Regions from separate parts of the Bacillus sp. FJAT-45350 genome, predicted to be linked through region 1. Evidence: riboswitches for the same ligand, from Rfam matches in the RefSeq annotation. Region 1 holds a riboswitch; each other region holds the start of a gene.
What was found. A riboswitch is a leader RNA that binds a small molecule or an ion and turns the genes downstream of it on or off. The one in region 1 is predicted to bind S-adenosylmethionine.
Positions count from the first base shown of each region.

Region 2: linked by a shared signal. The riboswitch ahead of CD003_RS13365 (methionine ABC transporter ATP-binding protein) and the one ahead of CD003_RS12400 (homoserine dehydrogenase) in region 1 are both predicted to bind S-adenosylmethionine.
Region 3: linked by a shared signal. The riboswitch ahead of metK (methionine adenosyltransferase) and the one ahead of CD003_RS12400 (homoserine dehydrogenase) in region 1 are both predicted to bind S-adenosylmethionine.
Region 4: linked by a shared signal. The riboswitch ahead of CD003_RS17360 (methionine ABC transporter ATP-binding protein) and the one ahead of CD003_RS12400 (homoserine dehydrogenase) in region 1 are both predicted to bind S-adenosylmethionine.

Region 1 covers NZ_NISU01000001.1:2,449,509-2,452,705, reverse strand. Annotated here, with positions in the region: gene aspS (aspartate--tRNA ligase) at 1-1,751, shown strand, start outside; SAM riboswitch class I at 1,829-1,936, shown strand; gene CD003_RS12400 (homoserine dehydrogenase) at 2,022-3,197, shown strand, end outside.
Region 2 covers NZ_NISU01000001.1:2,660,609-2,663,805, forward strand. Annotated here, with positions in the region: gene CD003_RS13355 (MetQ/NlpA family ABC transporter substrate-binding protein) at 1-285, opposite strand, end outside; gene CD003_RS13360 (methionine ABC transporter permease) at 312-977, opposite strand; gene CD003_RS13365 (methionine ABC transporter ATP-binding protein) at 955-1,980, opposite strand; SAM riboswitch class I at 2,085-2,193, opposite strand; gene CD003_RS13370 (stalk domain-containing protein) at 2,534-3,197, shown strand, end outside.
Region 3 covers NZ_NISU01000002.1:256,588-259,784, reverse strand. Annotated here, with positions in the region: gene CD003_RS17870 (gamma carbonic anhydrase) at 1-135, shown strand, start outside; gene metK (methionine adenosyltransferase) at 393-1,598, opposite strand; SAM riboswitch class I at 1,860-1,969, opposite strand; gene CD003_RS22095 (HpcH/HpaI aldolase/citrate lyase family protein) at 2,093-2,194, opposite strand; gene pckA (phosphoenolpyruvate carboxykinase (ATP)) at 2,562-3,197, shown strand, end outside.
Region 4 covers NZ_NISU01000002.1:163,159-166,355, forward strand. Annotated here, with positions in the region: gene CD003_RS17355 (MFS transporter) at 1-1,125, shown strand, start outside; SAM riboswitch class I at 1,205-1,321, shown strand; gene CD003_RS17360 (methionine ABC transporter ATP-binding protein) at 1,564-2,574, shown strand; gene CD003_RS17365 (methionine ABC transporter permease) at 2,571-3,197, shown strand, end outside.

The DNA of each region.
Region 1 (3,197 bases):
AAACAATTGGGGAAAAGGTTCAGTTAAAAGGATGGGTACGAACACGTCGTGACTTAGGTCAAGTAATTTTCATTGACCTTCGTGATCGTTCAGGAATTGTACAGGTTGTATTCAGTCCTGAAATTTCTGAAGAGGCATTGAAAATCGCTGACCGTGTTCGTAGTGAGTACGTATTAGATGTTGAAGGAACAGTTGTAAAGCGTGACGATGAGACAATTAATGAAAAGATTCCAACAGGAACGGTAGAAGTTCATGTTAATAAAATTACAATTTTAAATGCTTCGAAAGCTCTTCCATTCCAAATTGAAGAAGGTACGGATGCTTCGGAAGATATTCGTTTAAGATACCGTTATTTAGATCTTCGCCGTCCAGACATGCAGGAAACTTTTATGCTACGTCATAAAACAACAAAAATGATTCGTGATTACTTAGATAACAATCGTTTCCTAGAGATTGAAACACCAATGCTAACAAAAAGTACACCAGAAGGAGCACGTGATTATTTAGTTCCAAGTCGTGTACACCATGGAGAGTTTTATGCATTGCCTCAATCACCACAACTATTTAAGCAGTTATTAATGGTTTCAGGCTTTGAGCGTTATTATCAAATTGTACGCTGTTTCCGTGATGAAGATTTACGTGCTGACCGTCAGCCTGAGTTCACTCAAGTCGATATCGAAACTTCTTTCATGGATAAAGAAGATTTAATTTCAATGATGGAAGAAATGATGGTAAATGTTTTAAAAGAAACAAAAGGTATAGATGTACAGCTTCCATTCCAACGTTTGACGTACGATGATGCGATGAACCGTTATGGCTCAGACAAGCCTGATACTCGTTTCGACATGGAGCTTGTGGAGCTCTCTGATATCGTCAAAGATAGTAACTTTAAAGTGTTTACTAGTGCCGTTGCAAACGGCGGAATTGTTAAAGGATTAAATGTAAAAGGTGTTGCAACGAAAATGTCTCGTAAAGAGATCGATGAGTTAGCAGACTTTGTTGCTATTTATGGAGCAAAAGGTTTAGCTTGGTTAAAAGTCGAAGAAGACGAGCTAAAAGGGCCAATTGCGAAGTTCTTTAACGAAGAAGAGACAGCTGCGATTCGCAAGGAGCTAAATGCCGAACCAGGAGATTTATTATTCTTCGGAGCTGATAAGAAGCAAGTTGTATGGGATAGCCTTGGAGCTCTTCGTTTGAAGTTTGGTAAAGAGCTAGGACTTATCGATAACAGCAAATTCAACTTCCTTTGGGTAGTAGACTTCCCACTTGTTGAATATGATGAAGACGGAAAACGTTATGTGGCACTACACCATCCGTTCACAAGTCCGAAAGTAGAAGACCTTGATTTACTAGATAAAGAACCAGGTAAAGTTCGTGCAGAAGCATATGACCTTGTTCTTAATGGTTATGAGCTTGGTGGAGGTTCACAACGTATTTATCAACGTGATGTACAAGAAAAAATGTTCTCTGCATTAGGATTTACTCCTGAAGAGGCAAAAGAGCAATTTGGATTCCTTCTAGATGCATTTGAATACGGTACACCTCCACATGGTGGGATTGCACTAGGTTTAGACCGTCTAATTATGTTACTAGCGGGAAAAACAAACTTACGTGATACAATTGCATTCCCTAAAACAGCAAGTGCTAGCTGCTTATTAACGAATGCACCAGGTGAAGTAAGTGAAGCTCAATTAAAAGAATTAAACTTATCAATTGTTCCAAGGAAAGAAGAGAAAAAAGTTAACGCATAATTGAAAAAATATTGACTTTCTAATTTTCAAAACATATAATCTACATCAAGACATGACGTTTTAAAAAAATTATATAGAACTTATCAAGAGAGGCTGAGGGACTGACCCGATGACGCCCAGCAACCTGTTTGGATCAAACAAAGGTGCTAATTTCAGCAGAGCTATCTAGTTCTGAGAGATAAGTGAGGCGTGAGAAACCTTTCCTTATCTGGAAAGGTTTTTTCTTTTTTCAAGAAACACTATAAACACGTTCATCAAGGAGGAGTAATAATGTTATCAGTAGGTTTAATTGGATTTGGAACAGTTGGGACTGGAGTATATGAGAGAATAGAAGAAACTCGTTCGACGTTAGAAAGCTTATTACAGCAAGAGATTAGTATAACTAAAATCTTAGTAAGTAATCGTGAAAAGGAAAGAGAGTTATCTATCGATAAGACGCTCCTTACAGATAATGAAGAAGATTTTTTTAAGGAAGAGTATGATTTAGTATTTGAAGCAATTGGAGGAACGATACCAGCAAAGGACTATGTTTCTAGTTTTTTAAATAGAGGTATTCCTGTGATTACTGCTAATAAAGAGTTAGTTGCAAAGCATGGGAAGGAATTAGAGGAATTAGCAAATGAACATGATACGTTTTTAGGATATGAGGCAACAGTTGCTGGAGGTATACCAATTGTTAATGCCCTAAAGGCTAATTTAGCTACGAGCCCTATTCATAAAGTTTTAGGAATTCTTAATGGAACGACAAATTACATACTAACGGAAATGAATGAAAAGGGAAAAGGGTTTGAGGAGGCTTTAACTGAGGCACAAGAGCTTGGTTTTGCAGAGGCTGACCCGACAGATGATATCGAGGGATTTGACAGTTGGTACAAAATTCGAATACTCAGCCGCCTCTGTTTTGGCGAATGGCCTGAGGAATACAATGTACGACGCACTGGTATCACAAAGATCGAAAAATGGAAAGTGACAATTGCAGAGGAACTAGGGCTTACGATTAAATTAATTGGGGAAGCCAAGAAGATTAACGGAACAATTAAAGGGAGTGTTGCACCAGCATTTGTAACGAAGAATCATAGTTTTTCACATATAAAAAGTGTATCAAATGCTGTTCAAGTAGTTAGTGAGTGGTTCGACAATTTGAGCTTTACTGGTCCTGGTGCAGGAAAGAAGCCAACGGCGAATAGTATGATAGAGGATTTTGTTTTTCACTTTCACAATAAAAGTAGTCATTTAGTAAAGCTACAAGCCCCAATACAAAATAATAATTTTGACGAGACGAGATTACTTTTATTTTCTAATAAAGATGAAGAAAAACCGTTAAAGGAAAAGCTTCAACAGTTTAATCATAAGATAGAACAAGTTTATTGTAATGGAGAAAGATTGGTTTGGGTTATAACTATATCTGAAGTAGAATTAGAAGGTTTTCAAGATACTATTCCTAAT
Region 2 (3,197 bases), 210 kb from region 1:
ATGTTGGAACAAATTTGCATCTAGCGAACCGTTTCCTAAAGCGATGTTCGGTTGAACATAATCACTAAATTCAATAACTTCAATTTCATATCCTTTTTCTTCAAGTAAAGGTTTAATAGCATTACTTACCATATCTGCATAAGGGCCAGATGTTGCTCCGATTACTAATTCCTTCTTTTCTTCAACAGGCTCTTCACTAACATCAGATGTTGCTTCTTCATTTCCACCACAAGCAGATAGTATTCCTAGCAGTAGAATAATAGATAATAAAACTAGCTTTTTCATATTCAATTTCCCCTTTTTCTCTTCTTTTATTTTTTATCAACAAATCTAGCAACTCGATCACCAGTGAATTGTAGAATTTGTACAATACAGATTAAAACAATGATTGTTGTTAACATAACGGTGTCATCGTAACGATAGTATCCAAAACGAATAGCAAGATCCCCTATCCCTCCACCGCCAACAATTCCAGCCATAGCAGAATACCCCACAAGGCTAATCGTAGTTATCGTTACGCCCTGAATAAGTCCTGGTCGCGCTTCTGGAAGGAGAACATCCTTAATAATCATCCACGGTGTAGCACCTACAGAAACAACTGCTTCAATAACGCCTTTATCAATTTCACGTAAAGATGACTCAACCAATCTTGCAAAAAACGGAATTGCCGCTACTGATAAAGAAACCGAGGCGGCTTTTGGTCCAATTGTTGTTCCTGCTATCAATTGCGTTAAAGGTAAAAGAGCAACGAGTAATATGATAAATGGAATAGAACGAATTAAATTTACAAAAAATCCCACAACACTCTTAATAAATGTGTTTTCTAGAAAAAGTCCTTTATCGGTGACAAATAACAAGATTCCAAGTGGTAATCCAAAAACCAATGCAACACTTAGTGCAATAGATACCATAAGTACCGTCTCAAGAAATGCTTTGTTCATTTCTGGAAGTAAATTAACTAGCGTTTCTAATAGCATCTGCAATTACCTCCAAATTTTCAGTACGTGTTCGGATTACTTCAATAGCCCGTTCTACTTCAGAATGCTCTCCAATAAGCTCCATAATAAAAATCCCTAGAGGTACTTCTTTTATGTACTCAATCTTTCCATGTAGAATATTCCCATTCACTTGAAACTGCTTAAAAACATCTGAAATAACAGATTCTTCTGCTATTGCTCCTTTAAATTGAACTTTCACAATCGTACCTTTACGTTTTTCTATTAACTGTGATGGTAGTTCAAATTGTAAAACACTATTAATGAAATCCCTTGTCAACTGTTGTGTAGGAGAAGCAAACAATTCATATACAGTGCCTTCTTCAATAATCCGTCCATCTTCCATTACTGCCATACGATCACAGATTTCCTTTACTACTTCCATTTCATGTGTAATTAACACGATGGTTAACCCAAGTTCTCTATTAATCTTTTTTAATAGGGACAAAATTGATTTTGTTGTATTTGGGTCTAGTGCAGAAGTAGCTTCATCACATAGTAGTACTTGAGGGTCGTTAGCAAGCGCCCTCGCTATGCCAACCCTCTGCTTTTGTCCCCCACTAAGTTGTGCAGGATAATGACCACTTTTGTTTGATAACCCTACCATTTCTAATAATTCTGTCACTTTTTTATTTATCTCAGCTTTAGGTTTCCCAGCAGCTTTTAACGCGATCGCTATATTTTCAAAAATTGTTTTTGAACTGATTAAATAAAAGTGTTGAAATATCATTCCAATTTTTTGCCTAGCTTCTCTTAAGGATTTTTTATTTAACTTTGTTAACTCCATTCCATCAATCTTAATTTCACCTGATGTCGGTTTCTCTAATAAATTTAAACAGCGTAATAGTGAGCTTTTTCCAGCCCCACTATAACCGACAATTCCAAATACCTCTCCTTTATTTACAGTTAGAGAGACATGGTCTACTCCCATTACGGTTGTTTTTTTTGTTTTATATTCTTTAACTAAATCTGTTACCTCAATCAAAACGTAGTCCCTCCTAAAATTAATTAAATTAATCCCAAATTCTTAGATTTTGTAAAAAAATAGACCCCTTCATCTGAAAGAGGCCTAATATCACGCACATTATAGCCTTATCTTTCAGAATAAGTTAATTATTCTGCAGGAGTTAGCACCATCCCATAATTTGGAGGTTGCTGGACTTCACCGGGCCTGTCCCTCAGTCGCTCTTGATAAGTTATTTTTATAAAATTGTTAAGTTGATAATATAACCAAGTAATCAGGTTGTCAATATCGTTTTTTCGCTTTAATACACAAAAGAGCGCTTTCATTATTGATACTACAACAAATAAACTATTTATTATTTATTTTCTAAAAAACTAAATCAGTTCTATTAATTAAGAGGCTAGGGTTGGGCACCTCTTTGTTTTGTAATAACAAAACGTCCTTTCTATCTTTTATTAGCTCTACTCTTTTACAAAGCCAATATTACCAATTTTTGTTTTAATGTATCATATAGTCCCTTTTTCTATTATACTAGAGTAATATAATCACTAAGAATTTATGGAGGGTTGCATCAATGAAACAACTATTTAATAGTGGCCATCATTCTTACATCGTCCTTGCTATACTATTATTATTTCTTTTTCCTACTAATAGTTTAGCAAACTCATCGATTGAAGAAAAATGTGGATATAGCGCCCAACCTGGTGTGAATCCAGATTATCAGACAGTAAACTGTTTACTAACAGAAACAGCACTGGACTACAATGTTCCACCGGAAATTGTAAAAGGGATTGCAGAAGTAGAAAGTGGTAACTGGAGACAATTTCATCCAGATGGTACCCCAATCATTACAGACGATGGTGGCATTGGAATTATGCAGATTACACTGTATCAAGATTATGATCAAGAAAGATTAAAAAATGATATTGTGTATAACATTAAATCAGGCGTGGAAATGCTAGATTCTATGTTTGCTAGAGGTGACTTACCGAAGATTAACGGACATGAAAGACATATCATTGAACATTGGTATTTCTCTGTAATGGCATATAATGGAATAAAACCTCTAAATAGTCCTATCGTACAAGCTACTGGCGAACGAAATCGCAAGGCATACCAAGAAAAAGTATTCGATGTCATTGCAAATCGTAGCTTGGTAACGTTAACTGAACTACCTTTAGATAGTAGTCATTTTCAATATGACTCGAATAGTAGCAATAATATTACATTCACTAAAG
Region 3 (3,197 bases), on a different contig from region 1:
CCAAACTCCCTTGCCTTCGGAAGACCTGCCAAAGTCGTTAGAGAATTAAACGACGAAGACCGAAAAGACATGGCAAGAATCAGACGAGAATATGTGGAGAAGGGGCAGTGGTATAAGAGCCTTCAGAAGAAATAATTATGAGTTATGAGTTATGAATTAAATGGCAAAATTCGAATTGCTAATTGCTAATGGCAAATTGGAATTCTTAAAGCTTGGCTGACTTATTTAGCCAAGCTTTTATTTTTTGGCTTCATTCCCTACTCACTTTAATTGTGCTTGAATTGCCATATTAATTTGCAATTCTAAATTTGCAATTTATAACTCATAACTCATCATTCATAATTGAACGAAAAAGAATCCTACCGGCACTATGGTAGGATTCTTTTTCGTTCTTAAGATAGCGCTTGCTCTCTCAATGCTTTTGCTTTATCTGTTTGTTCCCATGGAAGTTCAACATCAGTTCGACCAAAGTGTCCGTATGCTGCTGTTTGCTTGTAAATCGGACGCCGTAAGTCTAGCATTTTAATGATTCCTGCGGGACGTAAGTCAAAGTTATTACGAACAACTTCTACTAATACTTCCTCAGAAACCTTTCCTGTTTCAAATGTATCAATTGAAATTGATACTGGTTGCGCTACACCAATAGCATACGCAAGCTGTACTTCACACTTATCTGCCAGTCCAGCTGCAACGATGTTTTTCGCTACATAACGTGCTGCATACGCTGCTGAGCGGTCCACTTTTGTAGGATCCTTACCAGAGAATGCACCGCCGCCATGACGAGCATAACCGCCATACGTATCAACAATAATTTTACGTCCTGTTAGACCAGCATCCCCTTGAGGTCCACCGATAACAAAACGACCAGTTGGATTAATAAAGTATTTTGTGTTCTCGTCAATTAAATGAGAAGGAACAACAGGATGAATTACATGTTCTTTAATATTACGTTGAATCTGCTCTAATGAGATTTCTGGATGATGTTGTGTAGAAACAACGATTGTTTCTACACGAACAGGCTCCCCGTCTTCATCGTATTCAACAGTCACTTGCGTTTTTCCATCAGGGCGAAGATACGGAAGAATATCCTCTTTACGTACCTCGGCTAAACGACGGGAGATTTTGTGTGCTAATGAAATCGGTAACGGCATTAACTCATCTGTTTCATTATTTGCATAACCAAACATTAACCCCTGATCACCTGCACCGATAGCATCTATTTCTTCGTCTGACATTTGTCCTTCACGCGCTTCTAATGCTTTATCAACACCTTGTGCAATATCAGCTGATTGCTCATCAATTGACGTTAATACCGCACAAGTCTCTGAATCAAATCCATACTTTGCACGTGTATAGCCAATATCCTTTACTGTTTCACGTACGATTTTCGGGATGTCCACATATGTACTCGTTGTAATCTCACCAGCAACAAGAACAAGTCCTGTAGTTACAGATGTTTCACAAGCAACACGAGCATTCGGGTCATTTCTCAAAATTTCATCAAGTATCGCATCTGAAATTTGGTCACAAATTTTATCCGGGTGACCCTCAGTTACTGACTCTGATGTAAATAAACGTCGACTTCTTTTCTTTTCCATTAATTTGTACCCTCCTTTGCACAGTCCTATTATTTTCATTATATAGGATGTACGAAAATTTGATACGGCACTCATTCCCACTAAAAAATTGTGAGTAAACCTGGCAGATGTGTATCATAAAGAAAACAGGAATAAGGATCACTTATCTAAAGTGTTATCTAATATCAGCCCTCTTTATGCGCTAGGGAACCTAAATCTCCCCTTATTCGCGAAAAAACCCTTTTCCATATTGAGAAAAAGGGTAATATAGTCACCTTTCGCCTCTTATCGGTCAAGACAAATGTCTTGCAGGTTAGCACCTTACCATCTATATCTAGATGTAGGTTGCTGGGTTTCATAGGGCCTGTCCCTCCACCAACTCGGGATAAGAGTATCCGTTCGCGACATATCATAACGTAGTTAAACAAAGATGTCAACCTTTACTAGTTGACATCTTTGTAGTTTTAGGATGTGCAATTGGATTGCTAACTCCTAGTGCTACCGATTAATTTAAGTTAATATTTTTTAGGGATATTAAAGGCGTTTCCAAACACAGTCACTAACGCTGAAACTACTGCTGAAACCGTAGCAATATCATACATTGATACGTCAGGCACACCAGTTTCTTCCTTATTATATACATACTTTTTACTTAGTCTTATCATATATCTTCTTTATAGGAAGACACACGGTACCACTCAATTTTTAGAATGAAAGTTTCATATCGTTAATAAAAGTTGCATTACTTATTTATCAAATTTCATAATTAAAAGAACAAGACTTTTTGAACAACCTTTAGTAGACTTAATCTGAGCGTTGTCTACACTCTTTTCTCAATATTTAAGAGTTAGTCACATAAATTCAAATATTAGTATAGACTATTTAATATAATGTGTTATACTAATTCCATTAAGAAATTCATTCATACTATCTAATAATCTATAAATAATAAAAGAAAATTTTTGAAGAAAGGGTTTTGTTGCCATGAGTACAGTTAGTTTTGCAACCGAATTAGAGCAAATTTTAAAAGGAGATAATGTTCTTTTAGATCTTCCAGCTTCAAAATTAGTTGAGAAATCACTAATGAGAGAAGAAGGTACACTTACAGCAACGGGTGCCCTTAGTGTATCAACAGGAACATATACAGGACGTTCTCCTAAAGATAAATATATTGTAATGGAAGACTCTATTAAAGACAAAATTGATTGGGGCGACGTGAACCAACCGATCGAAAAAGAGGTATTCACAAACCTATATCATAAAGTTATTAACTACCTAGGTAACAGAGAAGAGTTATTTGTTTCTCGTGCCTTTGCAGGTGCTGACCCTAATTACCGTTTATCAATTCAAGTAATTAATGAATTTGCATGGCATAACCTTTTCGCTGGTCAATTATTCATTCGTCCAACTGAAGAAGAATTAAAAACACACAATACAGATTTCTCAGTTATCTATGCACCTAATTTTAAAGCAGACCCTGCTGTAGATGGTACTCGTTCTGAAACATTTATCATGGTTTCTTTTGAAGAAAGAATCGTTCTAATTGGTGGAACTGAATATGCTGGAGAAATGAAAAAGTCTATCTTCTCAGTTATGAACTTCCTTCTACCTGAGCAAGAT
Region 4 (3,197 bases), on a different contig from region 1:
CAGATGAACGGCAAAGTTATTGCGATGACAGCAACGGCTTCTGCATTAGCTTTATTACCAGCAGGGATTTTAAGCGATCGGTATGGACGAAAAAAAATCATATTTATTGGTGCAATCTTTACAGCAGCTAGTTTATTATTACGGGCGATTCTGGTGACAGAGTCTTCACTATTATATACAGCATTTATGACAGGACTGTTTATGGCCTGTATTCAAGTAGCTTCTATACCATTGTTAGCTGAGAACTCTACAGAGAAGGAACGAGTACACTTATTTAGTTTTAACTTTGCGGTTATTATGGTGGCTAATGTCATTGGTAATGCTTTAGGTGGAGGCTTAACAGATTTATTTCAATTTGTATTTACAATTGACACTCTTACAAGTGTAAGAATTACGTTATTAATTGGTTCTATCTTCTTCTTTGCGGCATTGTGGCCAATATTGAAAATCTGTGAAACTCGTAAGTTGAAAACAGAAAAATCAGCAGCAAGCTCTTTAAAAAAGTTAGTCACTACGCATAAATCTGGAATTAAAATTATAGCGTTATTTGCGGTAGCTCAAATTTTGATTGGTTTTGGTTCTGGTCTTGTGATACCTTATTTAAACATTTATTTTACTGACCGGTTTGAAATTAGCAAATCTCTTGTTGGGCTAATTCTTTCCCTTGGCCAGGGTATGACGGCGGTCGCATTTATGATTGGTCCTGCTGTAGTTCAGCGGTTTGGTGAAGTAAAAGCGGTTGTCATATTGCAATTGTCATCATTGCCTTTCTTATTATTAACTGCTTACACAGAAAACCTCTGGATTGCTGTGATTGGTTTTCTGTTTCGACAGGCATTAATGAATGCTGGAAACCCTATTCAAATGTCGTTAATGATGAGAAGTGTTGATGATTCAATAAAAGGGTTAACAAACTCAGTAGGACAGATGGTCTTCCAATTGGGCTGGGCTGTCATGGGTCCTGTTTCGATGACCATTGTTATGCTTCATGGCTCTTATTATGGCTATGCTATCGTTTTTTCGATTACGGGAGCTCTTTACTTAATTGGTTCAATTTACTTCTTTTTGGTCTTTCGTCGTTATGACAATGATCAAGGGAAAAAAAAGGTGCGAAAGGTGTCGTAAAAAAGAGAAAAAACCGTTGACACTAAAAGATTGTCCATGCTATGATTCATTCATGAAATTAAACATTAATTAAATGTAACTCTTATCATGAGAGGTGGAGGGACTGGCCCGATGAAACCCAGCAACCTTAAACATGTATTGACATGTTTAGTAAGGTGCTAAATCCTACAAAGCAAATTGCTTTGAAAGATGAGAGAAAGGCTCAGATACGCTACTAAACCTTTCTGCTCATGATGATGACGGGAAGGTTTTTTTAATCTCTAAAGTCAAGTGTAGTTAGCTTATATAATCCAGTTGTAGATATATAGTTATATTTGTCGAAATTTTGAGATTTTCTTATATTTAATTATGGGTATTTCAATGTGTATACTAAGTGTTAGATTACTAGATATGAAAGAGAGATAGTAGTAAATAGAGAAAAAGATAAGGGTGTTTACATTGATAAGTTTAAGTCAAATCAGGAAAGTGTTCCAAACACGAGATGGAACGGTTACTGCTATTGATCGAATTAACCTTGATATTAACGAAGGTGAAATTTTTGGAATAATCGGATATAGCGGTGCGGGTAAAAGTACGCTTATTAGAATGCTTAACAACTTGGAACGGCCTACAGAAGGAACCGTTTCTATTGCAGGGAAGAATCTATCATCAATGACTGGGCAAGAGCTTAGAAAAGCCCGACAAGAAATTAGTATGATTTTTCAACACTTCAATTTACTCTGGTCTCGAACTGTACGAGAAAATATTTCATTCCCTCTTGAAATTGCGGGTGTTAAAAAAAATGACCGTGAAAAGAGAGTAAAAGAATTAATACAGCTTGTTGGTCTAGAGGGGCGCGGTGACTCTTATCCTTCTCAATTAAGTGGAGGACAAAAACAAAGAGTTGGTATTGCAAGAGCACTCGCAAATAATCCAAAAGTTCTTTTGTGTGACGAGGCAACGTCGGCACTAGACCCAAAGACGACAGATTCAATTCTTGATTTACTAGTAGATATTAATAAAAAGCTAGGATTAACGATTGTCTTAATAACGCATGAAATGCATGTGATTAGAAAGATATGTAACCGAGTTGCTGTTATTGAAGCAGGTAACATTGCTGAACAAGGACCAGTATTAGAAGTTTTTAGACAACCGAAAGCTGATATTACGAAGGAGTTTGTAAAGCAAATTACAGAACCTGAAGAAACGAAAGACTCCTTACAACTTAAAGAATCTGGTCAAGTTGTCCAGTTAACTTTTGTAGGGGATGAAACAGAACGTCCATTAATCACACAATTGATTCGTCAATTTGATGTTGAGGTTAATATATTGCAAGGGAAAATTTCTCAAACTCAGGATGGTTCTTACGGAACACTCTTTATCCATATTGATGGAAGTGAAGATGAACTTTCAAAAGCGATTTCATTTATAAGGGAACAGCAAGTTGAAGTGGAGGTGATTGATCGATGAATCAATTATTTCCGAACATCAGATGGGAACGAGTGTGGGAAGCGACATTAGAGACGTTTTATATGTCGTTCGTATCCGTTATACTAACTGCATTTTTTGGCCTAATTTTAGGTTTGTTATTATTCCTTACAGCTAAGGGTAACCTTTGGCAAAATCAAGTGGTTCATGTAATTACAGCAGCATTTGTAAATGTGTTTCGTTCAGTTCCATTCATTATATTAATTATATTGTTAATTCCATTTACGAAGTTTTTTGTTGGCTCGATTTTCGGATGGAAGGCAGCAGTACCAGCATTGGTTGTTGGTGCAGCACCATTTTATGCGAGAATGGTTGAAATCGCACTTCGAGAAATTGATAAAGGGGTTATCGAAGCTTCTCAATCTATGGGGGCTAGTCATTTGGAGATTATTTGGAAGGTTTTACTTCCAGAATCAAAGCCAGCTCTAACTTCAGGTATTACAGTTACAGCAATTGCGCTCGTTAGTTATACAGCAATGGCAGGTGTAATTGGAGCAGGTGGTCTAGGTTATTTAGCATTTATGGATGGATTCCAGAGAAATCAATGGGATTATGTATGGGTAGCTACCATTGCCATTCTACTGATTGTTTATGTCATTCAGTTG